3 regions of the Bradyrhizobium sediminis genome follow, and region 1 is predicted to be linked to each of the others. Evidence: predicted binding sites of a transcription regulator. Region 1 holds the regulator's gene; each other region holds the start of a gene.
What was found. Region 1 encodes PhoB, which activates phosphate uptake and scavenging genes when phosphate is short. Its sites were predicted from a motif close to TGTCATNNANCTGTCAT; they were not measured.

Region 1 (9,816 bases):
CTGATCGACGACCTGTTGTCGCTGTCGCGGGTCGAACTGTCGGCGCATGTCCGCCCCGACACGCTGGTGGATATCGTGCCCATCATCCGTCAGGTCGCGGACGGGCTGGAGCCCTTGGCGCGCGAACGTCAGGTCGCCATCGACATCGACCTGCCGGATACGCCGGTGGTGATCGCCGGCGATCGCGAGGAGCTGCTGCGGCTGTTCGAGAATCTGGTCGAGAACGCGCTGAAATACGGCGCCTCCGGCGGCAAGGTGATCGTCTCGCTGGTCTCGGCGGTGTCGGGCGAAGGCCAGCCGGAAGTCCGGGTCATGGTGCGCGATTTCGGCCCCGGCATCGCGCCGGAACACCTGCCGCGGCTGACCGAGCGGTTCTACCGGGTCGATGTCGGCGACAGCCGCGCCCAGGGCGGTACCGGGCTTGGTTTATCGCTGGTGAAACATATTCTTAACCGCCATCGCGGCCGACTGTTGATCGAAAGCGTGCCCAAGCAGGGCGCCACCTTTACCGCCGCTTTTCCCCAGTCGAAGACTTCGGAATCGGCATAAATACAAGCGATTTCAATTGCTTGTCACTGTCATCCAACTGTCACGAAAGCTTCGTAAAAGCAAACGTGTACCGATCCTAAACGGACCGGCGTGAGCGCAGTCGGGCGCGTCAGGCGCTTCGCTCACCCATATGGAGACAGCCATGAATTTCATGAAAGCGATCGTCGCTGCCGGCCTGGTCGCCGCATCGACGTCGGCATTCGCCGCCGACATCACGGGCGCGGGCGCTACGTTCCCGTTCCCGCTCTATTCGAAATGGGCCGACGCCTACAAGAAGGAGACCGGCAACGGCCTGAACTATCAGTCGATCGGCTCCGGCGCCGGCATCAAGCAGATCGTGGCCAAGACCGTGACGTTCGGTGCCAGCGACATGCCGCTGAAGCCGGAGCAGCTCGAAAAGGAGGGGATGATTCAATGGCCGCAGGCGATGGGCGCCCTGGTGCCGGTCGTGAACCTCGAAGGCATCAAGCCGGGTGAGCTGGTGTTTTCCGGCGAACTGCTCGGCGACATCTATCTGGGCAAGGTCAAGACCTGGAACGACCCCGCGATTGCCAAGCTCAATCCGAAGCTGAAGCTGCCCAGCGACGCCATCACCGTGGTGCGCCGCTCGGACGGCTCCGGCACCACGTTCCTCTGGACGGACTATCTCTCAAAGACCAACGCCGAGTGGAAGGCCAAGGCAGGTTCCGGCACCGCCGTCGAGTGGCCGACCGGCGTCGGCGCCAAGGGCAATGAAGGCGTCGCCGGCAATGTCAGCCAGACCAAGAATTCGATCGGCTATGTCGAATACGCCTATGCCAAGCAGAACAAGCTGACCTACGGCGCTGTCATCAACAAGGCCGGCAAGACCGTGCAGCCGACCGTTGCGGCATTCCAGGCTGCGGCGGCCAATGCCGACTGGGCCGGTGCCAAGAACTACTTCGTGATCCTGACCGACCAGCCCGGCGAAGCCTCATGGCCGATCACCGGCGCGACCTTCATCCTGATGCACAAGGAGCCCACCGACAAGGCGGCTTCGGGCGAAGCCATCAAGTTCTTCAAATGGGCCTTCGCCAAGGGCGCCAAGATGGCCGAGGAACTCGACTACATTCCGATGCCGGACTCCGTGGTCAAGCTGATCGAGAAGACCTGGTCGGCCGACATCAAGAGCTGAAGTGTTTCCGGAGGAGAGGTCCGCCTCTCCTCCGTCCTCTTCTGCCGGCGGCATCAGGCTCTGGCCGGCTCATGTCGAGTAGCATAAAGTGCAAAAGGGGATTGGCGTGGCAGACATGGCCGTTCAGAGCGATGTGATGGAAGCCAGCGGGCCTTACGATCGCGCCAGAGCCCTCAACGCGTTCAAATTCGGCGACGTCACCTTCTACTGGATCACCCGTGCCTGCGCGATCTCGGTGCTCCTGATCCTCGGCGGCATCATCCTGTCGCTGATCGCGGGCGCATGGCCTGCGATGAAGCAGTACGGTTTTTCCTTCCTGTTCACCGCGCGCTGGGCGCCGTCGGCCGACCCGCCGGTGCTCGGCGCGCTCGGTCCGATCTACGGCACGCTGGTCACCTCGGTCATCGCAATGCTGATCGCGATTCCGGTGGGGCTCGGCATTGCGATCTTCCTCACCGAGCTCTGTCCGCAATGGCTGCGCCGCCCGATCGGCATCGCCGTAGAGCTGCTCGCCGGCATCCCCTCGATCATCTACGGCATGTGGGGGTTCTTCGTGCTCGGCCCGTTCCTGGCCGATAGCTTCCAGCCGTTCATGATCCGCCTGTTCGACGGCGTCCCGGTGCTCGGCTCGATTTTCGCCGGCCCGCCGTCCTATCTCAGTCTGTTCAACGCGGCGCTGATTCTCGCGATCATGGTGCTGCCCTTCATCACCGCGATTTCGGTCGACGTATTCAAGACGGTGCCGCCGGTGTTGAAGGAAGCCGCCTACGGCGTCGGCTGCACCACCTGGGAAGTCGTCCGCAACGTGGTCATTCCCTACACCCGGGTCGGCGTGATCGGCGGCATCATGCTGGCGCTCGGCCGCGCGCTCGGCGAAACCATGGCGGTGACCTTCATCATCGGCAATGCCTTCCGCATCACGGGTTCGGTGTTTTCTCCGGGCACCACGATCTCGGCGGCGATCGCATCCGAATTCGCCGAGAGCGACGGGTTGCATCAGTCCGGCCTGATCATGCTCGGCCTGTTGTTGTTCGTATTGACCTTCTTGGTGCTGGCCTCGGCGCGGCTGATGCTGATGCGGCTGGAAAAGAAGGCGGGGAACTGACCATGAACCCGATTTACGTCCGCCGCCGCCGCTTCGATGTCGTTATCAAGTTCCTGTGCCTCGGCGCGGCAATCTTCGGCGTCACCTGGCTGGCCTTGATCCTGTTCACGCTGTTCTACAACGGCCTTGCCGGGCTCAATTGGCAGATCTTCACCCAGAACACCCCGCCGCCGGGGTCGACCGAAGGCGGTCTTCTCAACGCCATCACCGGTTCGATCATCATGACCGTGATCGGGGTCGGCATCGGCGCGCCGCTCGGCCTGTTCGCCGGCACCTATCTGGCCGAGTACGGCAGGAACGACCGGCTCACCTCGGTGATCCGCTTCATCAACGATATCCTCTTGAGCGCGCCCTCGATCATCATCGGCCTGTTCATCTACGGCGCCATCGTGGTGCCGATGGGCGGGTTCTCGGCCTTCGCCGGCTGCCTGGCGCTCGCCGTGATCGTCATTCCCGTGGTGGTGCGCACCACCGAGGACATGCTGCTCCTGGTGCCCAATCCGCTGCGCGAGGCGGCAAGCGCGCTGGGCCTGCCGCGTTCGCTGGTCATCAAGCGTATCGCCTACCGCGCCGCGCGCGCCGGCCTGATCACCGGCGTATTGCTGGCCACCGCCCGCGTCGCCGGCGAAACCGCGCCCTTGCTGTTCACCGCGCTCTCCAACCAGTTCTTCAGTCTGGATCTGACCAAGACCATGGCCAACCTGCCGGTCACCATCAACAACTTCGTGCAGAGCCCCTACGTCTACTGGAAGCAGCTCGCCTGGAGCGGGGCCCTGCTGATCACCCTGACCGTACTTGCCCTGAATATTGGCGCACGCATTCTCGGCGCCGAGAGGACCGCGAAATGAACGATCTTTCCGTATCGATGAGTACTGCGGGCGGACCCGTCCCGTCGGTGGTGTTGCCCGAGGCGCCGGCCAAGATTACCGCGCGCGGTCTGAATTTCTACTATGGCGAGCACCACGCGCTGAAGGACATCAACATCGCGCTCGGCACCCACCGCGTCACCGCCTTCATCGGGCCGTCCGGCTGCGGCAAGTCGACCCTGCTGCGGATCTTCAACCGGATGTACGATTTGTATCCGGGGCAACGCGCCACCGGCCAGGTGATGCTGGACCAGACCAACATCCTCGATCCCAGGCTCGATCTCAACCTGCTGCGGGCGCGCGTCGGCATGGTGTTCCAGAAGCCGACGCCGTTTCCGATGACGATCTACGAGAACATCGCGTTCGGCATCCGGCTCTATGAGAAGATCTCCAAATCGGAAATGGACGGCCGGGTCGAAAAGGCGCTGCGCGGCGGCGCGCTGTGGAACGAGGTCAAGGACAAGCTCAACGCCTCCGGTCTCAGCCTGTCCGGCGGCCAGCAGCAGCGGCTCTGCATCGCCCGCACCGTGGCGGTGCGGCCCGAGGTGATCCTGTTCGACGAGCCGTGCTCGGCGCTCGATCCGATTTCGACCGCCAAGATCGAGGAACTGATCACGGAACTGGCGGAGGACTACACCATCGCCATCGTCACCCATAATATGCAGCAGGCCGCGCGCGTCTCCGACAAGACCGCCTTCATGTATCTGGGCGAACTGGTCGAATTCGACGACACCAACAAGATCTTCACTTCGCCAAGCGACCGGCGCACCCAGGACTACATCACCGGCCGGTTCGGCTGAGGAGAGAAAAATGGCTTCTGAACACACCGCCAAGGCGTTCGACAGCGATCTGCAGGAATTGACCCGGCTGGTCTCGGAGATGGGCGGTCTCACCGAGCGCATGATCGTCGACTCCGTCGACGCGCTGATCCGCCGGGATGTCGCGCTCGGCAAGCGCGTCGTCGCCGCCGACGCCGAAATCGACCACCTGCAGCACGTCATCGAGGAACGCGCGGTGCTGACCATCGCCCGGCGTCAGCCGATGGCGGTGGACCTGCGCGAGATCGTCGGCGCCATGCGGGTCGCCATCGATCTGGAGCGGATCGGCGACCTCGCCAAGAACATCGGCAAGCGGGTCTCGGCGCTGGAGAGCGATTTCCAGCCCCTGAAACTGATCCGCGGCCTCGAGCACATGACCGACCTCGTGCAGGGCCAAATCAAATCCGTGCTCGACGCCTATGCGGCGCACGACCTGCCGGCGGCGATGAGCGTGTGGAAGGGCGACGAGGAGGTCGACGCCATCTGCACCTCGCTGTTCCGCGAGCTCCTGACCTACATGATGGAAGATCCGCGCAATATTTCGTTCTGCATCCATCTGATGTTCTGTGCCAAGAACATCGAGCGGATCGGCGATCACGCCACCAATATCGCGGAAACCGTGTTCTACATGATCGAAGGCCAGCAGATGGTCGACAAGCGCCCGAAAGGCGACATGACGACCTTTGCCGCGACCGTGCCGGACTGAAAGAGCGTCGCGTGAAGCGAATATCACAACAGAGAAGGCCAGGAATATGAGCGCGCGCATTATGGTGGTGGAAGACGAGGAAGCGCTCACCACGCTGTTGCGCTACAACCTCGATGCCGAAGGCTACGACGTCGAAACCGTCGGGCGCGGCGACGACGCCGACACGAGGCTGAAGGAGCGCGTGCCCGATCTGGTCGTGCTCGACTGGATGCTGCCCGGCCTGTCCGGCATCGAACTGTGCCGCCGCCTGCGGGCGCGGCCGGAGACGCGGCAGCTGCCGATCATCATGCTGACCGCGCGCGGCGAGGAGAGCGAGCGCGTGCGCGGGCTCGCCACCGGTGCCGACGATTACATCGTAAAACCCTTTTCGGTGCCGGAATTGCTGGCGCGGGTGAAGGGCCTGTTGCGCCGCGCCAGTCCCGAGCGGCTGGCCACCGTGCTGACCTATGGCGACCTCGAACTCGACCGCGAAAAGCGCCGCGTCGCGCGCTCCGGCCGCCCGATCGATCTCGGCCCGACCGAGTATCGCCTGCTGGAATTTTTCCTCGAGCATCCCGGGAGAGTGTTCAGCCGCGAGCAGCTGCTCGACAGCGTCTGGGGCCGCGACATCTATATCGACGAGCGCACCGTCGACGTGCACATCGGCCGCCTGCGCAAACTGCTCAACCCCGGCCGCGAGCAGGACCCGATCCGCACCGTCCGCGGCGCGGGTTATGCGCTGGACGACAGGTTCGCCAAGGCGGAGTAATTCCCAGCCGTCGTCCTCGCGAAAGCGAGGACCCAAAACCACCGATGTTGATTGTTTGAAAAGCTGGAGCACCAGCTCGGCATAACCACGAACATCCGTGGTTATGGGTCCCGGCGTTCGCCGGGACGACAAGTGTTGGATACAGCCGAGCTTACCGCGTCGGCTTCGCCGGTTGCCGGCGGCGGTCGCTGGCCGGCTGGTAGGCGATGCGCGAGTGGTGCGCGCAATAGGGCAGGCTGGTCAGCGCCTTGCCGCCGCAGAAGAAGAATTCCGGGCTCGAGGGATCGCCGACCGGCCAGTGGCAGGTGGCTTCGTTCAATTCCAGCAGCGACAGCCGCTGGCTCATCGGCACCACGTTGTCGTAGGCGATCGGATCCGGCTCCATCTCGACTTCGAAGGCATGGGCCAAGGCGGTATTGCCGCGCGACACCGGACGCGACACCCGCATCATGTGCTGGGCCGGGCGCGCCTTGCGTTGGCGGGGCGCGGCCGAGGTGGAGGGGCTCTTGGCGCGGCCGGACAGGCCGAGCCGGTGGACTTTGCCGATTACCGCATTCCGCGTCACATTTCCAAGTTCCGCGGCGATCTGGCTGGCCGAAAGTCCGGCCTCCCAGAGCTTTTTCAACTGCTCAACGCGATCGTCGGACCAGGTCAATACCGTCATCGCACTCTTCCCTTCGCGTCGCGCCGGCCAGTACGAGGGCGGCGCTGCGATGCCAAATCTCAAAAATCCCTGCCGGCAGAATCCCTTAGCCCTCGCCGGGCGCGAAAACCGCACCCGAACGTGTACGCTGAACACCAACGACTAGAGGATCAGAACCGCCGCAACGAGATGTCGTACCCGACAGCGGAGAAGCTACAATATGGCGTGACTCCCGCGCAAGAGTCAGCGCGGTTGCGTCCACATGTTCCGTCGCCCGGATATCGCCGCACCGCAATCTTACGGGCCATTTTGGCCTTCGCGTGACCGATTGACAGTTATCGCCGCGCGCCTAGAATGCTTCTCACGTGCCGCCCGAAAAGGCGGCACGTTTTGTTTTCCGGGACTTGTTGCGATGCAAATGGCGCCAATGCGCGCATCGTGGCCGGCCTAACCGTCAGTGATCGCCATGACCAAGAGCGCGACGTCGCATCTGCTCCCCGTATTCGCCAGGGTCGACCTCGGTTTCGAGCGTGGCGAGGGCGCGTGGCTGATCGCGACCAACGGCGAGCGTTATCTCGATTTCACCAGCGGCGTCGCGGTCAATGCGCTCGGCCATTGCCATCCGCATCTGGTCGCCGCATTGCAGGAGCAGGCCACAAAACTCTGGCACATGTCGAACCTGTTCAAGAGCCCGGACGGCGACAAGCTTGCCGCGCGGCTGTGCGAAGAGAGCTTTGCCGATTTCGTGTTCTTCTGCAATTCCGGCGCCGAAGCGATGGAATGCGCGATCAAGATCGCGCGCCGTTATCACGCCGCCAAGGGACACCCCGAACGCTATCGCCTCGTCACCTTCGAAGGCGCGTTCCACGGCCGCACGCTGGGGACGCTGGCGGCGACCGGCTCGGCGAAATATCTCGAAGGCTTCGGACCGCCGCTGGATGGCTTCGACCAGGTGCCGCATGGCGATCTCGAAGCGGTGAAGAAGGCGATCGGTCCGCAGACCGCGGGCATCCTGATCGAGCCGGTGCAGGGCGAGGGCGGCGTGCGCACCGCGCCGAATTCATTCTTCAAGGCGCTACGCCAGCTTTGCGACGACAACGGCCTGCTGCTGATCTTCGACGAGGTGCAGACCGGCATGGGCCGTACCGGCGATCTCTTTGCCTATAAGCGCCTCGGCGTGGTGCCCGACGTGATGCCGCTGGCCAAAGCGCTCGGCGGCGGTTTTCCGATCGGCGCCTGTCTCGCGTCCGCGGAGGCCGCCTCCGGCATGACGCCGGGTTCGCACGGCTCGACCTTCGGCGGCAATCCGCTGGCGGTCGCCGCCGCCAACGCGGTGCTCGATGTGATGCTGAAGCCCGGCTTCTTCGAGCACGTGCAGAAGATGTCGCTGCTGCTCAAGCAGAAGCTGGCTTCGGTGGTCGATCGTTATCCCGAGGTGCTCGCGGAAGTTCGCGGCGAAGGCCTCCTGGTCGGCGTCAAGGCGGTAGTGCCCTCGGGCGATCTGGTCACGGCGCTGCGCGACCAGAAACTGCTCACGGTCGGCGCCGGCGACAATGTGGTGCGGTTCCTGGCGCCGCTGATCGTGAGCGAAGCCGAGATCGAGGAATCCGTGAGCCGCCTCGAACGCGCCTGCATCGCGCTGTCGGGCGACCAGTTGAAGAAGGCGGCGGGGTGATGAGCAAGGCCCTTCGTCATTTCCTCGATATCAACGAATTGCCGCCCAAGGAGCTGCGCAACATGCTGGCCGCCAGCGTCGCCATGAAGGCGAAGCTGAAGGCGCATGAGAAATCCAAGAAGCCGCTCGAAGGCAAGACGCTGGCGATGATCTTCGAACGGCCCTCGACCCGCACGCGGGTATCGTTCGACGTCGGCATGCGCCAGCTCGGCGGTGAATCGATCATGCTGACCGGCGCGGAGATGCAGCTCGGCCGCGGCGAGACGATCGCCGACACCGCGCGCGTGCTGTCGCGCTACGTCGACGCCATCATGATCCGCATCCTCAACCACGATGCGCTGCTGGAACTCGCCGCCCACGCCACCGTGCCCGTGATCAACGGGCTGACGCGGCGCTCGCATCCCTGCCAGGTGATGGCGGATCTGATGACCTTCGAGGAGCATCGCGGCCCGATCGAGGGCCGCACCGTGGCCTGGACCGGTGACGACAACAACGTGCTGGCCTCCTGGGCGCATGCGGCGGAGCGCTTCAAGTTCAAGCTCAACGTCGCCACCCCGCCGCAGCTCGCGCCGAACAAGGCGATGAAGGACTGGATCAAGGCGACGCAGGCGCCGATCGTGCTCGGCAGCGACCCGGAAGCCGCCGTGCGCGGCGCCGACTGCGTCGTCACCGACACCTGGGTGTCGATGGGCGACAAGGACGGCGAGCACCGCCACAATGTGCTGAAGCCCTACCAGGTCAACGCCAAGTTGATGTCGCTGGCCAAAAAGGATGCGGTGTTCATGCATTGCCTGCCCGCGCATCGCGGCGACGAGGTCACCGACGAGGTGATCGACGGCCCGCAGTCGGTGGTGTTCGACGAGGCCGAAAACCGCCTGCACGCGCAAAAGGGTATTTTGGCCTGGTGCTTCGATGCGGTGGCGTGAGCGAAAATTAAGCATCGTCGTCCCGGCGAACGCCGGGATCCATACCGCGTGATCTCTCGTTTTCGCGATGTGGTAGACGTTTCGAGCAACGATTAACGGCGGTGGTTATGGTTCCCCGCTTTCGCGGGGACGACAGATTGCCCCCTTTCGTTTTGCCCTCGCCGACCCCAGATAAAGCGCCATGACGTCACAATCCCCCGACATGAAAATCTCCCAGGAAACCCCGATCCGCGCGCCGTCGTCTGTGCCGGTCGACGATGCGGTGCTGCCGTTCGAGGTCGCTTCCCTCGATCTGCGCGGCCGTTTGACCCGGCTCGGCCCCGCGCTCGACGACGTCCTCACCAAGCACGATTATCCGGCCCCGGTCGGCAAGCTGCTCGGCGAGGCGATCGTGCTGGCGACGCTGCTCGGCTCGTCGCTGAAATTCGACGGCCGCTTCATCCTGCAGACCCAGACTGACGGCCCGGTGTCGTTCCTGATCGTGGACTTCCAGGCCCCGGATCGCCTGCGCGCCTATGCGCGCTACGACGCCAAGCGGCTGAAGGAGGGCCAGGATTCCGGCGCGCTGCTCGGCAAGGGCCATCTCGCCATGACCATCGATCAGGGCCCGGACATGAGCCGCTATCA
Region 2 (9,816 bases), 370 kb from region 1:
ACTTCGAACGGCTTGCGGTTGATCCGAACCAGCAGGGAGGCGATCTCGTTGGCCGCGACGCCATCGATATCGCCGATGAAGCGCAAGGTGACGTGATAATTTTCGGGGTCGATCCAGCGGGCGCCCGGAAGGCCGCCTCGCAGGCTGGAAAGCGTCTGGCCGATCTCGGCCGGAATTTCCAGTCCAGTAAACAAACGCGGCATCGCATGACTCCCGATGCTGAAACCCGGCGACGAATCACCGATTACTAATTTCTACCCGACTTATGTGACTCTGCGAAGCATCCGGCGCGCGGATCCGGGAAAACACGGTGTTCAAGGGTTATCGCTGCCTGTTTTTCAACTGCGTTGCCCGGAGACCGCGCCGAGAAATGCCTCCACCGCAGGCAGGATGTTCTTGACGATGACATCGATCCCCTCCGCGGTCGGATGCAGCCCATCGGCCTGGTTGAGTCTGGCGTCCGCGGCAACGCCCTCCAGGAAGAACGGATAAAGCGGCACGCCGAACTCCCTGGCGATATCGGGATAGATCGCGTTGAAGCGGGCCGAGTAGTCGACCCCGTAATTCGGCGGTGCCACCATCCCGCACAGCAGGACCGCGATCCTGCGCGCCTTCAGGCGGGTCAGAATATCCGAAAGCGCCGACCGGGTGACCTTGGGGTCGGTGCCGCGCAAGGCGTCATTGGCGCCGAGCTCGACGATCACGGCATCGGTTCCCTGCGGCACCGACCAGTCGAGCCGGTCGCGGCCCCCCGAACTGGTGTCGCCGGACACCCCGGCATTGATCATGTCGACCACTATCCCCTTGGACTCCAGAGCTTTTTGCAGGCGGGCCGGGAACGCGGCGGAAGCCGACAGGCCAAGGCCGGCGCTCAGCGAATCGCCCAATACGACCATCTTGACCGGCTTGCTCTCCCGGGCCGCGGTGGTCTGGGCCAGGGCCACCCCGGGCACCAGCAGGACCAGGCCCAACACGAGCATGTGCGCGAACATCCGCGCCGCCCCCTCGACCTCGCTCAAGGAAGTGCCATATGACCGGACCATGGACAGTCTCATCGAACCCTCTTCACTGGCCGGCTTCGAGCCGGACACCATTGCCATCTCGAACGTCAATCTCTCGCTCGGCGCCGGCGCGGCCCGCGTCCATATCCTGAAGGATATCAGCCTGCGCGTGGCGCCGGGTGAAGCGATCGGCCTGATCGGACCGTCCGGCTCGGGAAAATCCACCCTGCTGATGGTGATGGCGGGATTGGAGCGTCCTGACAGCGGAGAGGTGGTGGTCAACGGCACTCCGTTCAATGCCCTCGACGAGGACGCGCTGGCCCGCTTTCGCGGCCGCCAGGTCGGCATCGTGTTCCAGTCGTTTCATCTGATCCCGACCATGACGGCGCTGGAGAATGTCGCGGTGCCGCTGGAACTCGCCGGCAATCCCGATGCGGCGCGGCGCGCGGCCGAGGAGCTGGCGTCGGTCGGCCTCGGCGACCGGCTGCATCATTATCCCACGCAATTGTCCGGCGGCGAACAGCAGCGCGTGGCGCTCGCCCGCGCGCTGGCGCCGGACCCCGCGATCCTGGTGGCGGACGAGCCGACCGGCAACCTCGATGAGGCCACCGGCAGGCAGATCGTCGATCTCCTGTTCACCAAACATGCCGAGCGCGGCATGACCCTGGTGCTGGTCACCCACGACACCTCGCTGGCGCATCGCTGCGACCGCGTGGTGCGGCTGCGTTCGGGCCGCATCGAAACCCAGCCGGCGGATCGCGAAGCCGCTTCATGAGCATGGCCGCCGAACCCGCCTCCGGCAGCCGCGCCGCATCGCTGGCGCTGCGCTACGCGCTCCGCGAACTGCGCAGCGGCCTGCGCGGCTTCTACGTTTTCATCGCCTGCATCGCGCTCGGCGTGATGGCGATTGCCGGCGTCGGCTCGGTGGCGGCGAGCCTCGGCGAGGGACTGGCGCGCGAAGGCCGCACGCTGCTCGGCGGCGATGTCGCTTTCTCCCTGATCCAGCGCGAAGCCAAGCCGGAGGAAGTCGCGTTTCTGCGCTCGCGCGGCGAAGTATCCGTTGCGGCGACATTGCGCGGCATGGCGCGCAGCGGCGACGGCCGCCTCGCACTGGTCGAGATGAAGGCGGTGGACCGCAATTACCCGATGCTCGGCGAACTGACGCTCGATCCCAAAATGCCGATGACGGATCTGCTGGCAGAGCGTGACGGCGCATTCGGCGCCGCCGCCGATTCGACCTTGCTGGCGCGGCTCGACCTCAAGGTCGGCGACCGCATCGGCATCGGCAGCGCGACCTTCCAGATCCGCAGCGTGGTCGGCGCGGAACCCGACAAGCTCGCCGGCGGCGTCGGCCTCGGCCCGCGTTTCCTGGTCAGCGAAACCGGCCTGCGCGCCACCGAGTTGTTGCAGCCCGGCAGCCTGGTGCGCTGGATCTACCGGGTCAGGCTGCCTGACAATGCCGCGGACGATCGCGCCGCGACCGCGCTCGCCAACGATGCGCGAAGCACGCTGCCGGAGGCCGGCTGGGAGATCCGCAGCCGCGGCAACGCCTCGCCGCAGCTCGAGCGCACCATCAACCGCTTCACCCAGTTTTTGACGCTGGTCGGCCTCGCCGCCCTGCTGGTCGGCGGCGTCGGCGTCGCCAACGCCGTCAAGAGCCATATCGATCGAAGGCGCGACGTCATCGCCGCGTTCAAGGCGCTGGGCGCCACCGGCCGCGACGTATTCACCATCTATCTGACGCAGGTGGTCGTGCTCGCCACCATCGGCTCGGCGATCGGCCTTGCCGCAGGCGCTGCGCTGCCGTTCGTCATCGTCGGCGTGTTCGGCAAGCTGCTGCCGCTGCCGGTGGTGCCGGCGCTGCATCCGGATGAACTGGCGCTGTCGCTCGTCTATGGGCTCCTGACCGCGCTCGCCTTCGGGCTGTGGCCGCTCGGCCGGGTCCATGACGTGCCTGTCGCAGCGCTGTTCCGCGAGGCGGTCACCAGCGAGTGGCATCGGCCGCGCTGGCGCTATCTGGCGCTGATGGCGGTGGTGATCGCGCTATTGGTCGGGGTGGCGATCGGGCTTGCCTACGACAAGCGCGTCGCCACCGTGTTCGTCGCCTCCTCGGTCCTGGTGTTCGCGCTGCTGCGCGGCATCGCCGCCGGATTGATGGCGCTGGCCCGCCGCCTGCCGCGCAGCCGCATCACCATGTTGCGGCTGGCGATCGCGAACATCTACCGGCCCGGCGCGCTGACGCCGTCGGTGGTGATGTCGCTCGGGCTGGGCCTGGCGGTGCTGGTCACCATCACCCAGATCGACGGCAATCTGCGGCGGCAATTCCTGGCGGCGCTGCCCGAGCGCGCGCCGTCGTTCTATTTCATCGATATTCCGACCAACGAGGCCGGCCGCTTCGGCGCCTTCCTGAAAGAGACCGCGCCGCAATCCACCGTCGAGGACGTGCCGATGCTGCGCGGCCGCATCGCCGCCGCCCGCGGCGTCAAGGCGGAAGACCTCAAGCCCTCGAGCGACACCGAATGGGTGCTGCAGAGCGACCGCGGCCTGACCTATACCGGCGAACTCCCCAAGGGCTCCAAGGTGGTCGAGGGCGCATGGTGGGGCGCCAATTACGACGGCCCGCCGCTGGTCTCGATCGAGAAGAAGATCGCCGACGGATTGAGGCTCAAGATCGGCGACGAGATCGTCGTCAACGTGCTCGGCCGCGACATCCCGGCCAGGATCGGCAATATGCGCACCGTGGATTGGCAGGGCCTCGGCATCAATTTCGTGCTGGTGTTCTCACCCAACGCCTTCAGGGGCGCGCCGCATACCCATGTCGCGACCCTGACCGAGACCCACCCGGACTCGGCCGGCGACGCCAGGATCGTCAAATCGGTGGCCGACGCCTTCCCGATGGTGACCAGCGTCCGGGTCCGCGAGGCGCTGGAGACCATCGGCACGGTCGTAACCAACCTGGTGCTGGCGATCCGCGGCGCCAGCGCGGTGACGCTGATCTCGGCCATTCTGGTGCTGGGCGGCGCGCTCGCCGCCGGCCATCGCCACCGGGTCTACGACGCCGTCATTCTCAAGACCCTGGGCGCCACGAGGGTGCGGCTGCTCGGCGCCTACGCGCTGGAATATCTGCTGATCGGGCTGGCGACCGCCGTTTTCGGGGTGATCGCCGGTTCCGTCGCGGCCTGGCTGATCGTGACCCGGTTGATGACGCTGAGCTTCATCTGGCAGGCCGGCAGCGCCGCGGGCGTGGTGGCGGCGGCGCTGGTGGTGACGGTGGGACTGGGGCTCGCCGGCACCTTGCTGGCCCTGAACCAGAAGCCGGCCACCGTGCTGCGGAATTTATGACAATTTGCAGCGGCGACTGGCCGCAGGGTTAACGGGTGATTTGGCCGAATTTATACCGCGGAGCGACATTCAGCCGCGCATCGAAGCTTGCGATGAATGTGTTAGCTTCCCACATACCAGCCTGAGCCAGACGCAGGCTTGATGACACGAAATTAATGTCAGCGAGCCGCGCTATCTGGGATAGTTTCCAACCGGCGCCGCAAACCCTTTGCGTTCCGCCGGGCCAACCAACGGGAATTCGACCATGTCGGACCTAGACCGCAACTACGCTTCTCCTTTCGGCCGGGCCGCCGGGCGCATTGACGCTGCGACCGTCGACGCCGGTCTGCGCTCCTACATGCTGCGCATCTACAACTACATGTCGATCGGGCTGGCCATTACCGGCCTGGCCGCGCTCGGCGTCTACATGGCGGCGGTGACAACCGACCAGGCAGGCGCCGCGGCCAAGTTCGGCAACGCCTTCCTGACGCCGTTCGGCTACGCGATGTATGTCAGTCCGCTGAAATGGCTGTTCATCCTGGCGCCGCTCGCCATGGTGTTCGTGATCTCGGCCGGCATCGAACGGCTGCGGCCCGCGACCGCCCAGATGCTGTTCTGGGTATTCTCGGCGCTGATGGGCATTTCGCTGTCGTCGATCTTTTTGGTGTATACCCACACCTCGATCGTGCGGGTGTTCTTCATCACCGCGGCCACCTTCGGCGCGCTGAGCCTCTACGGCTACACCACCAAGCGTGACATGACCGGCATGGGCTCGTTCCTGATCATGGGCCTGTTCGGCATCATCATCGCGAGCCTGGTCAACCTGTTCCTCGCCAGCTCGATGCTGCAGTTCGTGGTGTCGGTGGTCGGCGTGCTGGTGTTCGCGGGCCTCACCGCCTGGGATACCCAGCGGCTGAAGAACGAGTACATCTACGGCTATGCCTCGGCGGGCGGCGAAGTGGCGGAGCGTGCGGCCATTACCGGGGCGCTGTCGCTCTACCTGAACTTCATCAACCTGTTCACGCTGCTGCTGCAGCTGCTCGGCCAGCGCGACTGATCGCCGGCCTGAGCGAACGAATTCGACCCCGGCCCTGCGGCCGGGGCTTTTCTTTTGCTGCAGGCAAAAATAATCTCTGGCCATGCAGACTCTTGAAATCCGGCCCGCCGCCGCGGCCGACCTCCCCGCCATCACCGAAATTTACGAGCACGCGGTCCGCTACGGCACCGCGACCTTTGAGCTGATCCCGCCGGATCTCGACGAGATGACGCGGCGCTTCAACGTGCTGATGGAGGGCGGCTTTCCCTATTTCGTCGCCGCCCTCGAGGGCCGGGTGGTCGGATACGCCTATGCCGGCGCCTACCGGCCGCGTCCAGCCTACCGCTTCACGGTGGAGAATTCGGTCTATCTGCAGCCCGCGATCCATCGGCGCGGGGTCGGCCTGAAATTGCTGCAGCGGCTGATCGCCGAATGCGAGGCCCGCGGCTACCGGCAGATGATCGCGGTGATCGGCGATTCCGCCAATGCCGGATCGATCGGCGTGCACACCAAGTGCGGATTCCAGATGATCGGGACCCATCCCGACGTCGGCTTCAAATTCGGCCGCTGGCTCGACACCGTGATGATGCAGCGCGCGCTCGGCGCCGGCGGCACGACGCTGCCGGCCGGCTGACGCGAAGCATTGGAGGTCCGTAGCCCGGATGGAAGGAAATTCCTCATGGTGAGGAGCGCGTCTTCGCGCGTCTCGAACCATGAGAGCCCGCATCTCTCATCCTTCGAGACGCGGCCAAGAGGCCGCTCCTCAGGATGAGGGCCGGAGCCGCCTAAACCACCGCCAGCTTGCGGTCGATCACCAGCAGTACGCGGTCGAGTTCGTGGCCGCGACGCAGGATCAGCCCGCTCGCCGAGATCACGCTGTAGATCCCCTGCTTGCGCGCCAGTCGCGGATCCTTTTCGATGCGATAGATCGGCACTTCCGAAGCGCGGCGGAACACCGAGAACACCGCGCGGTCTTTGAGAAAGTCGATGGCGTAGTCGCGCCATTCGCCGTCGGCGACCATGCGCCCGTACAGGTTCAGGATACGGTTGAGTTCCACACGATTGAACGTCACCAGGCCCGGCAACGGGCTCGCAGCGGCACCGCGCGCCGCTGCGCGAATTTCGCTTGGGTCGGCTTCCTCCGATATTGAACTCATGGGAGCGCCTCCTGTCATCCGGCCGACATGATCGCGCCAACTGCGGGCGGCTGCAAGAGGCGATGGCGGCGCTGCCGGGATTCGCGCGCAACGGAACCTTTTCCGGCCGGAATCGACCGTCACGGGATCGTTAGCGGAATCATAATGCCGCCCTACTTCCGCCCAGTGACCGCCCCGCTGGATTGCGAGAAAGAATCACTGCGTCGGCCCGGTCCTTTCGGTTCCGGATTCCTCAGCCCCCAGCCCCCCGGGGCCGTCGGGATCGGGCCTGTTCGCAGGATAGTTTATCCCCATACTGGACCAACGAAAGTTGGTCCTTTTTCTTTTCGGGGGTGTCGTCTCTTCAAGAGCGGCGTCATTCCGGGGCGCGGGTGAAAACGATCGAACCTCGGGAATGACGGGTAGGGGGAGTTCAGTGCAGCGGCGTGTAGGCCGCACCGAGCATCAGCCCGGGCTTGTCGCGGCTGCCGTCCTGGAGATAGACCACCGCGGCATCGACGCCTTCGCGCGAAATGTTTTCCAGCGGCACGGTCCAGCTGCCGGCCGAGCCGTTCCAGTCGCCCACTTTCAGCAGGTTGCGCACCACATTGTAGTAGGTGACCTTCTGGCCGCGATTCTCGCCACGCCCGATGGCAATCGGCACCGCTCTTGAGACCGAGCAGATCCAGACTTCGCCGTGCGCGGCCGCGGGGCCCTTGTTCGAGTCCGCGACCGAAACGGTAATCTGCTTGCCGGCCAGCGTCATCGATACCGGCACCGACATCACGCGCTCGGCCTTCCTGGTGTCGCCGATCGCGCCTTCGATCTTGCCGCGATCGCTGCCGATCACATGCACCGATCCGTTGACGATGACCTGCGGCGTGTAGACGTCGCGGTCGCCACGCATCTTCGAATAGGCCTTCTGGCGCGCGCTGAAGCGCGAATCCGCCAGGGTGTCCTTCCAGCCGAGATAATCCCAGTAGTCGATCGGCATGCTCAGCGCGATGATGGACGGATCCTTGGCCAATTCGCCGATGATCCTGTCGGCCGGCGGACATGACGAACATCCCTGCGAGGTGAACAGCTCCACCACCGCGCGCGGCTCGGCATGGGCGGGGCGGATGATCGCGATGATCGCGCAGACGCCGAGCGCACTCGACCACCGCGAAATACAATTATAGGCCATCATCACTGTCATACTGGGAAACCGAGGAATACCTGCATCGGCGTTAAGAATTAAGGCCTAAACGCGCGAAGGCGGCCTTTCATAGGCCGCCTTCCCTTCACTCGCTACTCACTTCGAGGTGAGCCATCGATCACGATTACGCGGCCAGCTTGCGCAGGACGTAATGCAGGATGCCGCCGTTGCGGTAATAATCGAGTTCGTCGAGGGTATCGATGCGGCACAGCAGCGACACCCGCTGCAGCGCGCCGTCGCCGGACACGATCTCCGCCGTCAGCTTCTGCCGCGGCTTCAGATCGCCCTGCAGCCCGCGGATCGTTACCTTCTCGTCGCCCTTCAATCCGAGCGACGACCACGACGCGCCCTCCTCGAAGGTCAGCGGCAGCACGCCCATGCCGACGAGGTTGGAGCGGTGGATGCGCTCGAAGCTCTGGCAGATCACGGCGCGGACGCCGAGCAGCCGCGTTCCCTTCGCGGCCCAGTCGCGCGACGAGCCGTTGCCGTATTCGGCGCCGGCGAAAACTACCAGCGGCACCTGCTCGGCCTGGTACTTCATCGCGGCGTCATAGATCGACATCTGCTCGCCGTCGGGCCAGTGCCTGGTCAGGCCGCCCTCGGGAATATTGCCGTCGGCGCCCTTCAGCATGAAGTTCTTGATGCGGATGTTGGCAAAGGTGCCGCGCATCATGACCTCGTGGTTGCCGCGCCGCGTGCCGTACTGGTTGAAGTCGGCCGGGCGCACCTGATGCTCGCTGAGGAATTTTCCGGCAGGCGAGGTCAGCTTGATCGAGCCGGCCGGCGAGATGTGGTCGGTGGTGATCTTGTCGCCGAACATTGCGAGAATCCGCGCATCGACGACGTCGACGATTGGCTCCGGCTCCTTCTTCATGCCCTCGAAATAAGGCGGGTTCTGCACATAGGTCGAGCTCATGTTCCAGCGATAGGTCTCGCTCTCGGTGGTCTTGATCTTGCGCCAGTTGGCGTCGCCCTTGAACACGTCGGCGTAGCGCTTCTTGAAGATCGTCGCGGTGACGAACTTCTTCATGTAGGCGTTGATTTCCTTGGTGCTCGGCCAGATGTCCTTCAGATAGACCGGCTTGCCGTCCTTGCCGGTGCCGATCGGCTCCACCGCAAGATCCTTGGCCACCGTTCCGGCCAGAGCGTAGGCGACGACCAGCGGCGGCGAGGCCAGATAGTTGGCCTGCACGTCCGGGCTGACGCGGCCTTCGAAGTTGCGGTTACCCGACAGCACTGCAGCGGCGACGATGCCGTTGTCGTTGATCGACTTCGAGATCTCTTCCGGCAGCGGACCGGAATTGCCGATGCAGGTGGTGCAGCCGAAGCCGACCAGGTTGAACCCGACCTTGTCGAGATCGGCCTGCAGCCCGGAATTGGAGAGATATTCCGCAACCACCTGGCTGCCGGGGGCCAGCGAGGTCTTGACCCAGGGCTTCGCCTTCAGGCCCTTGGCGGCGGCGTTGCGCGCCAACAGGCCGGCGCCGATCAGCACGCTCGGATTGGAGGTGTTGGTGCAGGAGGTGATCGCGGCGATCACCACATCGCCATGGCCGAGGTCGAAATTGCGGTTCTCGACCGGATAGCGCGTCGCAGAATCCGCGGCCTTCTTGTATTCGCTGGTCATGGCAGCGGCGAACCCTTCCGCCACCGCAGGCAGCGCGACGCGGCCTTCGGGACGCTTCGGTCCGGCCATCGAGGGCACCACGTCGGCAAGATCGAGCGTCAGGGTCGTGGTGAATACCGGGTCGGCCGATTTGGCAGTGCGGAACAGGCCCTGCGCCTTGGCGTAAGCCGAAACCAGCGCGACGCGGTCGGACTTGCGGCCCGAGGTCTTGAGATAATCGATGGTCGCGGCGTCGACCGGGAAGAAGCCGCAGGTCGCGCCATATTCCGGCGCCATGTTGCCGATGGTGGCCTTGTCCGCGACCGAGAGATGATCGAGGCCGGGGCCGAAGAATTCGACGAACTTGCCGACCACGCCCTGCTTGCGCAGCATCTGCGTGACCGTCAGCACCAGGTCGGTGGCGGTGACGCCTTCCTTGAGCTGCCCCTTGAGCTTGAAGCCGACCACTTCCGGCAGCAGCATCGACAGCGGCTGGCCGAGCATGCAGGCTTCCGCCT
Region 3 (9,816 bases), 2.0 Mb from region 1:
GCAAAGCCCAGCAAGGTCGCCGCGATGAACACCGCGATGACGTGGAAGATCCCGACATCCATTCCAGCCGGAATCAGCACGTACATCGCCAGCGCGGCGGCGCCGAGATCGACGATCCCGATCCCGATCTGCAGCAGGACCATGGGCCCCGACGGCAACCTGACCGGCCACCGGCTGGTGCCGAAGCGCCTCGGCGCGAGCCAGGTCCAAAGCAGGAATGCAAATACCGCGGCGAGCAGCGCCGCCGCCAGCAGCCGATTGACCGCCGGCGGCAGAAAGTCGATCAGGCTGATGGCGCCGGGCTCGCCTAGCAGGCAGAGCGCGAGCGCCGTCAAATTGCCCAGCCAGAACGTCAGCCCGGTCAGAAAGCTGATATTGGCGACGTCGAAAACACCGAGGCCATAATGCGAATAGATGCGATAACGGATCACCGGCGCAATCAACGCGACCGCGCCGACGCCGTGTGCAATCGGATAGCTGGTGAAACTCGCAAGCGACGCGACCCGGTAGGGCACGTCGCCGCGCCTGATCGTACGCAGCGCCAGCAGATCATACAGCGTCAGGCTGAGGTATGAAGTCGCGACCAGCAACAACGTCAGCCCGACGAGGCCGGCACTTGTGCGTCGAACGGCTTCGAATACTTCAACATGGTCGACGTTCTTGAGCGCATGGGTCAACGCGTATATTGCCGCCGCAGCGATGGCGACGCTGACGACGACACCCAGCCCCCGCAATCGAGCGCCGCCGAGGGTCCTTTTCGGCACAATGGCTTTCAGCGGGCGTGTCCATTCGGGCAACGTCGTCAATGATCGTGCGGCCTGATTCGGGGTGATCGACACGATCCATTGGCATGTTGTCGTGACAGTCGCATTACCGTCGCTCTGCGGCACCGGAAAGCGCTGCAATCGAAATCGGGACGGCGACGGCCTGGCGTGCCTCCTACCACAGCGACTGCCGCGCGCGTTCCGGCCAAGCCCGGTCATAGTCCTCGCCGCCGACGCGGTTGTCGCTCATCTCGGCGAGAATCTGACCTGGCGTCGGCAAGCTCTTGGAGTCGACGCGCTTGTCCGGATTCCAGAGGTCGGAGCGCACGATGGCGCGGGCACACTGAAAATAGATCTCGTCCACCGTCAAGACGATGACCGTGCGCGGCGCCTTGCCGTCCATCCCGAACGACGCCAGCAAGTCCGCGTCCGCCGACAGCTGCGCGCGGCCGTTGACCCGCAGCGTACTGCCGGAGCCGGGAATCAGAAACAATAGCGCCACCCTGGGGTCGCGCACGATGTTGCGCAGCGAATCGACGCGATTGTTGCCGCGGCGGTCCGGCATCATCAGCGTCTTCTCGTCATGGACCCGGACAAAGCCGGGCAGATCGCCGCGCGACGAGCAATCCAGTCCCTCCGGCCCGCACGTCGCCAACGCCGCGAACGGCGATTTGTCGATCAGCATCCGATATGGCGGCGTGATCCGGTTCGCGACCTTGACGGTCGACGCCTCATTCGGCTGCCCGTAGATCGCCTCCAGTTCCTCGATCGTTGCAATCATCGGCATCGCTCAAATACCCCTGATGGCCAGCAACAGTTCACGCGCGTGATCCTCGGCGCGGCCGATATTCATGATCGTGACATCGGGCACAGCGGCATCATCTACAGCGCGATTGAGCCGATCCGCAACCTGTCCGTCGCTGCCACGCGCCCGCATGGCAAGCCGCTCGGCAAGGATTTCCGGCGGCGCCGTGATCGAGACCACAGTGACAGCGGCATAGGTGCAGCGCATCGCCTTGATCACCATGCGCGAGACGTTGGCGACTACGGTGCGCCCGGCCCGGATATCGCCGGCGATCGTGCGGCGCAATCCATAACAATGGCCATGCGCTTCCCAATGCATCGCAAATTCGCCTTGTGCCTGCGCCTGCCGGAACACCTCATGGCTCATCTGCTCATTGTCTTCGAATGGTGAAGCTTCCCGGGTCACCACGCGGCGCGGAAAGACGATGCCGGCGTCATCGGCGCAAGCGGCCCGGGCCAGCCCGATCAGAGTGTCCTTGCCGGCGCCACTCGGGCCGACCACCAGAACGAGCCTCCCGGGTCCCATCCCCATGCTCGGCCAGTCGCCGGATATCGTCGGCGCTCCCGTCACGCCACGCGATGTCCTTCGCGCCAGACGCTGCGCACCACCGGGACATCGCGGGCGACATGGACGCGGATCAGATCGGCACGCTTGCCGGCCGCGATCTCGCCGCGGTCGGCAAGACCGACCGCTTCGGCCGGCGTCTTGGTGACGGTGCGGACCGCGGAGGCCAGATCGATGTCGGGCACGCGCTGCGGCAGTTGCAGCGCTGCCATCAAGAGGCTCGAAGGGATGTAATCGGAGGACAGGATGTCGAGCAGTCCCTCGCGGGCGAGATCGACCGCGGCGATATTGCCGGAATGCGAGCCGCCGCGCACCACGTTCGGCGCACCCATCAAGATGCCGATGCCGGCCTCGTGTAATCCGCGCGCGGCTTCCATGGTGGTCGGAAATTCCGCTACCGAAACGCGATCCCTGATCGCATCGGTGACGTTTTCCTCGGTGGTGTCGTCGTGACTGGCGAGCGGGATCTCGTACTGATGCGCCAGCGCCACGATCTCGCGCATGTTGGTCGCAGCATAGGCCTTCTGATAGGCAAACCGCCGTTCGAACAGCGTGTCGAGTTCGGCGTCGGTCATGCCGGCGCCCTTGCCACGGTAATAGTCGCGCAGCTTGCCTTCGTCGCGAAACTGGCGCTGTCCGGGCGTGTGATCCATCAGCGACATCAGGCGGATGTCCGGCCGCCCGATCAGCTCCTTGGCTTCTTCGACCACGTCCGGCATCGGGATCTCGCAGCGCAGATGCAGGAAATGATCCGCGCGCAGCAAATTGGCGTCACGCGCCGCCGTGATTGCCCCGGCCAGCACGCCCGCCCTGCCATCGACGTCCTCGGCGCCGTCTTCGCGCCAGACCCGCAACGAATCCAGCACCGTGGTGATGCCCGACGTCGCCAGCTGTCCATCATAGGAGACGACGGCGGCGATCGGATCCCAGAACACCTTCGGCCGCGGCACGTAATGCGCTTCCAGATGATCGGTGTGCAGCTCGATCAGGCCGGGCAAAACCAGATCGCCTGCCGCGTCCTCGCTGCCAGCCGGACCATTGCCTTCGCCAACCTCCGCGATACGGCCGTCGGCAAAGGCGACCCAGCCGCGCTCGATCACGCGGTCCGCCAGAACGATCCTGGCGTTGCCTATGACGGTCTCGGAACCGGTCGAAGTCATGTCAATTCTCTTTCCTATGCCGCTGATGCGAATGACGTCACGTCGACGATCCGGTCGGCGATCAGATGGCGAATTTCGTCGTCATGGACGATGGCGACCATAGCCACGCCCGCGCGTTTCTTCTGGTCGATCAGATCCACCACCACGGCGCGGTTGGCCGCATCGAGCGAGGCGGTCGGCTCGTCCAGCAGCAGGATCGGCAGCTCGGAGATGAAGCCGCGCGCGATGTTGACGCGCTGCTGCTCGCCGCCGGAAAAGGTCGAAGGCGGCAGCGCCCACAGCCGCTCCGGAATGTTGAGACGGCGCAGCAACTGCCCTGCCCGCTCGCGCGCCTCGGCCCGCGCCGTTCCCGTCGCAATCAGCGGCTCGGCGACGACGTCGATGGTTGCCACCCGCGGCACCGCGCGCAGGAACTGGCTGACATAGCCGATGGTCTCGCGGCGAACGCCAAGCACCTGCCGCGGCTCGGCCCTGGCGAGATCGACCACCGCACCCCGGTGGCGGATGCCGATGCGGCCGCCGTCGCAGCGGTAATTACCGAAGATCATCTTCAGGATCGAGGACTTTCCGGCGCCCGAGGGGCCGGACAGCACCACGCACTCGCCGGGCTCGACCTTAAACGAGACACCGCGCACGACGGGAAGCTGAACGCCGCCCTGCAAATGCATGGTGAAGGTCTTTTCGGCATTGCCGATATCGATCATCGCAGTCATTGATGCACGCTCATGCCGGCAGTATCGAGGAAACGAGCAACTGGGTATAGGGCTCGCGGGGATCGTCGAGCACCTGATCGGTCAAGCCGGTCTCGATCACCCGACCGCCCTTCATCACCATCACCCGGTGCGACAGCAACCGCGCCACGGCGAGATCATGGGTGACCACGATGGCCGCCAACCCGAGCTCGCTTACCAGATTTCGCATCAAATCGAGCAGCCGCGCCTGGACCGACACGTCGAGGCCACCAGTCGGTTCATCCATGAAGACGAGCCGCGGCTCGGTCACCAGATTGCGCGCAATCTGCAGCCGTTGCCGCATGCCGCCGGAATAGGTCCGCGGCGCATCGTCGATGCGCGCGGTGTCGATCTCGACGCGCTCGAGCCAGGATGACGCAGTGTCGCGGATGCGGCCGTAGTGATTCCAGCCTACCGCCATCAGCCGCTCGCCGACATTGGCGCCGGCCGATACCGCCATCCGCAGCCCCATGGCCGGATCCTGGTGCACAAAGCCCCAGTCGGTGCGAAACAGGAACCGCCGCTCGGCTTCGCCCAGCGCCGCCAGATCGCGCATCACCCCGTCGCGCATCCGGTACGACACCCGCCCCGCGCTGGGCGCGAGCTGCGCCGACAGCAGTTGCAGCAACGTCGACTTGCCCGATCCGGACTCGCCGACGATCGCCAGCACCTCGCCGGGGTAGAGCGCAAAGGACACGTCACGGCAGGCGGCCAGCCGGCCATAGTCCTTGCCGAGGCCATCGGCCATCAGCAACGGCCGGTCGTTGTCCTGCCCGGCGGTGTAGGTCTCAGCCATGCGCCGTCTCCTTGTGCGGCGTCGCGCTTTCGCTGCCACGATGCCCCTGGGCCTGGCGGGTTTCGCAGTAATCGGTGTCCGAACAGACGAACATCCGGCCGCCCTTGTCGTTGGTGACGATTTCATCGAGATAGGAATCATCGGCCCCGCACAGCGCGCAGGGCGCGTCGAAGCGGTAGCGCGTGAACGGGTGATCCTCGAAGTCGAGCGAGGTGACCTGCGTGTGGGGCGGAATCGCATAGATGCGCTTCTCGCGGCCGGCGCCGAACAGCTGCAGCGCCGGGCAATTGTCCATCTTCGGATTGTCGAATTTTGGCGTCGGCGACGGATCCATCACATAGCGGGCATTGACCTTCACCGGGTAGGCGTAGGAGGTGGCGATGTGCCCGAAGCGGGCGATGTCTTCGTAAAGCTTGACGTGCATCAGGCCGTATTCGCCGAGCGCGTGCATGCGCCGGGTCTCGGTCTCGCGCGGCTCCAGGAAGCGCAGCGGTTCCGGGATCGGCACCTGATAGACCAGCACCTGGCCGCCATGCAGCGGCGCTTCGGGAATCCGGTGCCGGGTCTGGATCACCGAGGCTTCCGCCGTGGACGTCGTGGTCGCGACGCCGGCGGTCCGGGCGAAAAACTTGCGGATCGAAATCGCGTTGGTGGTGTCGTCGGAGCCCTGGTCGATTACCTTCAGTACATCCTGGGGCCCGAGGATCGCCGCCGTCACCTGCACGCCGCCGGTGCCCCAACCATAGGGCATCGGCATTTCCCGGCTGGCGAACGGCACCTGATAACCGGGGATCGCGATCGCCTTCAGGATGGCGCGGCGGATCATCCGCTTCGTTTGTTCATCGAGATAGGCGAAGTTGTAGGCGGGCGCGTTCATTCCGCGGCCTCCTGCATCGGCGGCAACGCTTCCGTCTCGCCGAACTCCTCCCGCAGTTTGCGCAGCAGACCGAGTTCGGACTGGAAGTCGACATAATGCGGCAGCTTGAGATGCTCGACGAAGCCGGTGGCCTGCACATTGTCGGAATGCGACATCACGAATTCCTCGTCCTGGGCCGGCGCGATAATTTCCTCGCCGAGTTCGCGGGCCCGCAGGCTCCTGTCCACCAGCGCCATCGACATGGTCTTGCGCTCGCTCTGGCCGAACGCCAGCCCGTAACCGCGCGTGAAACAAGGCGCCTCAGTGGCCGAGCCCTTGAACTGGTTGACCATCTGGCACTCGGTCAGCGTGACCGCGCCGAGCGGTACGGCAAAGCCGGCATCTTCGGCCATGAACTCCACTTCGACCTCACCGAGGCGAATTTCGCCGGCAAACGGATGGTTCCGGCCATAGCCGCGCTGCGACGAGTAGCCGAGCGCCAGCAGAAAGCCCTCGTCGGCGCGCGCCAGATTCTGCAGCCGCAGGTCGCGATCGGCAGGGAAACTCAGGGGCTCGCGGGTGAGATCGCCGACCGCCGAACCGGCATCGGCCTGCGGCGAAGGTTCGATCAGGCCGTCGCGGCCGAGAATGTCGGTGACGCGCGGCATCACCTCCGGCGACGCCTCCCCGGTCGCAGGCGCCTCCGGCATCGACACTCCCGCCAGTTCCGGATCGAGCAGGCGATGGGTGTAATCGAAGGTGGGCCCCAGAATCTGGCCTCCCGGAATATCCTTGAAGGTCGAGGAAATCCGGCGGCGCACCTGCATCTGCCCGGTATCGACCGGTTCGCTCGCGCCGAAGCGCGGCAAGGTGGCGCGGAAGGCGCGGACCAGGAAGATCGCCTCGATCATGTCGCCGCGCGCCTGCTTCAGCGCCAACGCCGCAAGCTCGCGATCATAGAGCGAGCCTTCCGTCATGATCCGATCGACGCCGAGGCTGAGTTGTCCGGATATCTGATCGAGCGAGAGTTCGGGAACATCGCGATCGCCGCGGCGCTCATGCGCCAGCAGACGATGGGCGTTCTCGATGGCGCGTTCGCCTCCCTTGACGGCGACATACATACTTCAATCTCCCTTCGCGGCGACCCGCGTGGTTCGTGGTATCGCGACAATGGCATCGTCGGCCACCAGGACGACATCGATGCCGCGCGGAAACAACGCGGCGTTGATGGTCAGCCGATCAAACAGGTCCACCGGCTGCAGCGCGGCCCGCAGGATGGCGGTGCCGTCGATGCCGGGGCCGCGCAGTTCGAAGGCGGGCCCCTGCGCCAGACTTTGCACCTGCAGGATCAACGTCGTCGAACGATCGGGATATTCGTTGCTGCCAAAGCCAAAGCGGTCGAGAGCCGGGAGGGTTCGCGCGTCTCCGATGAGCGCAAAACTGCAGACCGACGAATTCGCGATCACCGGCGCACCGGTGTGGAACCTGAGCCATTTGCTGACGTCCGATGTCTCCGACATCCGCGGATCGAGCCAGAGCGGCGTATCGTGATCGAACAGCGTCAGCGCAATCGCGGCGGTTCCGCGCATCATCGCGGCCGGCGCGCCGGCCACGGCCGCGATACGCTGGACACTGCCCGGGCGCGCCATCGCATCCATCACCGACCGGAAGGTCGCCTGCGCGGATAGAACCTTGTCGGCGAAGCCCGCGGGCAGTTCGGCAACCGTCGTCATCGTTCAGCCCTCACCGCGCACCAGCGTGTAGAAATCGACCCGCGTCGCAGCGGTCTCCTGCGCCCTGCGGTTCCGGTCGGAACTCATCGCCGCGCGCAGCGGCGCGACCACGTTTTCTTCCACCGTGCCCGCAAATTCATCCGACTGCACCAAAGCGTCGCACAGCGCTATCATCTGCGCCTTCCGCCTGTCGCGACCGAGCACATAACCAAACCCCACCTCGCCGGTCGAAAGCCGCACCGCGGCGCGCGAGACCGTGGCCTCGCCGAGATTGAACGGCGCGCCGTCGCCGCCGATCCGGCCGCGCAGCATCACGAGGCCATTCTCCGGCTCGCGCAGGCTTTGGTAGGCCGGTGCCGCGATCACGTCGAGACAACGGGCAATCTCCGTCGCATCGGAATTCGCCAGCACCGTCATGGCCGCCTTGCGTAGCGCCTGTTTGCCGTTTTCGCCCGCTGCAGTCATGTCAGCCTTGCCGGAATCAAGTTGTCTATGTTAATAGACAACCTGATAACCAAGCGCCATGACTGTTTCGTGACGGCGGGATGATTTTTCCGATGCCTTTCCCCAACCTTCCCACGCCATGACCATGCAGGATGCAGCCTCCGGGGTGGCGTTGTGGCGGCAGGTCGCCGACGGCATCGAGCGCGGCATCGCCGATGGCAGCTTTGCCTCCGGCGAACGGCTGCCGGGCGAGATCGCAATCGCCGAGACCTACCGCGTCAACCGCCACACCGTGCGCCGGGCGCTGGCGGCCCTGGCCGAGCGCGGCCTGGTGCGCGCCGAGCGCGGCAGCGGCACCTACGTCGAAGCGCCACGCATGGCCTATCCGCTGCGCTCGCGCACCCGGTTCTCCGAGATCGTCGGCGCCGGTGGCCGCGAGCCGCGCGGCCAGTTGATCGGCGCATCCGAAGAGCCTGCGACGCGAGAACTGGCTCGCCAGTTGGGCGTGAAGACCGGCGCGCCGCTGATCCGGATCGAGGCGCTGCGGCTCGCCGACCGTGCGCCGATCTGCGTCGGCACCACCTGGCTTGCAGCGGAGCGCTTCCCCGACGCCGGGCGGATCTATGAGCGCGTGCGCTCGACGACGAAGCTGCTGGCGCATTATGGTGTCCGCGACTATCGCCGCGCCTCGACCCGCGTGGCAGCCGCCATTGTCGACGCCACCGACGCTATCCGGCTCGATCTTGCGCTCGGACGCCCCGTCCTGGTGGTCGACAGCGTTGACGTCGATTCCGACGCCAAGCCGCTCCTGACGACGCACGCACGCTTTGCCGCCGAGCGGATCGAGTTCGTGGTCGAGAACGGCTAGCCTGGCTTTGAGACCTTACGCGATGGCCCGCTGCCCGATGATCGCGAAGCGGAGTTTGCCGGAAATCCAGTCAATCGCCGTTACCGCGATGAGGATCAGCAGAATCAGAAACGATACCTTTTGCCATTCCAGCACCCGGATCTGTTCGGCAAGCTGAAGCCCGATTCCACCGGCTCCGACGATTCCGATAATCGTCGCCGACCGCGTATTCGATTCAAAATAGTAGAGCACCTGACTCAACAAGATCGGAAAGACCTGCGGCAACAATCCAAACCGGACGCCATGGAGATGGTTGCCGCCCGCCGATCGGACCCCTTCAGAGGGGTTCTTGTCGGCAGCTTCGATGGCCTCCGAAAACAGCTTTCCAAAACTCCCAAAGTCGCTGCAGATGACCGCCAGGATACCTGCAAATGGACCCAATCCCACGACACCGACCCAGATGAGAGCCCAGATCAGGGTATCGACACCTCGGATGGTATCGAGGCTGCGGCGCGTCAAGACGTGGACGATCCGGTTCGCAACTACATTGCGCGCCGCCAGCAGGGAAACCGGCAACGCCAACAGTGCTCCGCCCAGCGTGCCCAGAAATGCAATCGACACCGTCTCCCCGAGCGCCCGCAAATATTTCAACGCTTCCGCCAATGACCCGGGATCAGGTGGCAACATAAGCCGAAGGAATCCACCCAGCCTGAACATTCCGTCCGAAAGCCGGTGAAACGGAATGTCGAGCTGGGAAATCCCGAACAGAAAAAGCGCGACGGCCGCGCCGAGGCCTATTGTGATTTTTCCCCTGAGCCACCAGTCCGGGCGGAAAACGTCCGGATAGCGTTCAACGATGGCGGTCTGGCTTTCAAGACTGAACGAATTCACGTGCAGGAGCCCTCCAGCCCAAGGAGGCGGTGGCGCACGCGCTCCGTGAGGAAATCGATCAGCATGACGGTGACGACAATGAGCAGAAGGATAGCGCTGACATCCGTGTAGTAGAATTTGCGGACGGCCTCGATCAAATCCTGTCCGATCCCACCGGCGCCGACGAATCCCATCACTGCCGCGCCGCGCACGTTGATCTCGAATCTCAGCAGGGCGTAGCTTACG

Region 2: a site for PhoB is predicted at 6,528-6,544, ahead of KMZ68_RS01835 (DUF2794 domain-containing protein). Genes of this name have one in related genera too.
Region 3: a site for PhoB is predicted at 7,933-7,949, ahead of phnF (phosphonate metabolism transcriptional regulator PhnF). Genes of this name have one in related genera too.

The regions. Positions count from the first base shown of each region.
Region 1 covers NZ_CP076135.1:731,112-740,927, forward strand. Annotated here, with positions in the region: gene KMZ68_RS03500 (ATP-binding protein) at 1-549, shown strand, start outside; gene pstS (phosphate ABC transporter substrate-binding protein PstS) at 692-1,702, shown strand; gene pstC (phosphate ABC transporter permease subunit PstC) at 1,809-2,807, shown strand; gene pstA (phosphate ABC transporter permease PstA) at 2,810-3,655, shown strand; gene pstB (phosphate ABC transporter ATP-binding protein PstB) at 3,652-4,473, shown strand; gene phoU (phosphate signaling complex protein PhoU) at 4,484-5,197, shown strand; gene phoB (phosphate regulon transcriptional regulator PhoB) at 5,244-5,945, shown strand; gene KMZ68_RS03535 (GcrA family cell cycle regulator) at 6,097-6,609, opposite strand; gene KMZ68_RS03540 (aspartate aminotransferase family protein) at 7,055-8,263, shown strand; gene argF (ornithine carbamoyltransferase) at 8,263-9,189, shown strand; gene KMZ68_RS03550 (Hsp33 family molecular chaperone) at 9,371-9,816, shown strand, end outside.
Region 2 covers NZ_CP076135.1:356,953-366,768, reverse strand. Annotated here, with positions in the region: gene thpR (RNA 2',3'-cyclic phosphodiesterase) at 1-203, opposite strand, end outside; gene KMZ68_RS01860 (arylesterase) at 339-1,043, opposite strand; gene KMZ68_RS01855 (ABC transporter ATP-binding protein) at 1,042-1,776, shown strand; gene KMZ68_RS01850 (ABC transporter permease) at 1,773-4,343, shown strand; gene KMZ68_RS01845 (Bax inhibitor-1/YccA family protein) at 4,588-5,379, shown strand; gene KMZ68_RS01840 (GNAT family N-acetyltransferase) at 5,462-5,992, shown strand; gene KMZ68_RS01835 (DUF2794 domain-containing protein) at 6,144-6,515, opposite strand; gene KMZ68_RS01830 (DUF1223 domain-containing protein) at 6,928-7,692, opposite strand; gene acnA (aconitate hydratase AcnA) at 7,817-9,816, opposite strand, start outside.
Region 3 covers NZ_CP076135.1:2,749,333-2,759,148, reverse strand. Annotated here, with positions in the region: gene KMZ68_RS13140 (lysylphosphatidylglycerol synthase transmembrane domain-containing protein) at 1-905, opposite strand, end outside; gene KMZ68_RS13135 (pyridoxamine 5'-phosphate oxidase family protein) at 940-1,551, opposite strand; gene phnN (phosphonate metabolism protein/1,5-bisphosphokinase (PRPP-forming) PhnN) at 1,555-2,100, opposite strand; gene KMZ68_RS13125 (alpha-D-ribose 1-methylphosphonate 5-triphosphate diphosphatase) at 2,136-3,293, opposite strand; gene phnL (phosphonate C-P lyase system protein PhnL) at 3,308-4,006, opposite strand; gene phnK (phosphonate C-P lyase system protein PhnK) at 4,017-4,820, opposite strand; gene KMZ68_RS13110 (alpha-D-ribose 1-methylphosphonate 5-phosphate C-P-lyase PhnJ) at 4,813-5,697, opposite strand; gene KMZ68_RS13105 (carbon-phosphorus lyase complex subunit PhnI) at 5,694-6,797, opposite strand; gene phnH (phosphonate C-P lyase system protein PhnH) at 6,801-7,409, opposite strand; gene phnG (phosphonate C-P lyase system protein PhnG) at 7,413-7,874, opposite strand; gene phnF (phosphonate metabolism transcriptional regulator PhnF) at 7,993-8,721, shown strand; gene phnE (phosphonate ABC transporter, permease protein PhnE) at 8,737-9,591, opposite strand; gene phnE (phosphonate ABC transporter, permease protein PhnE) at 9,588-9,816, opposite strand, start outside.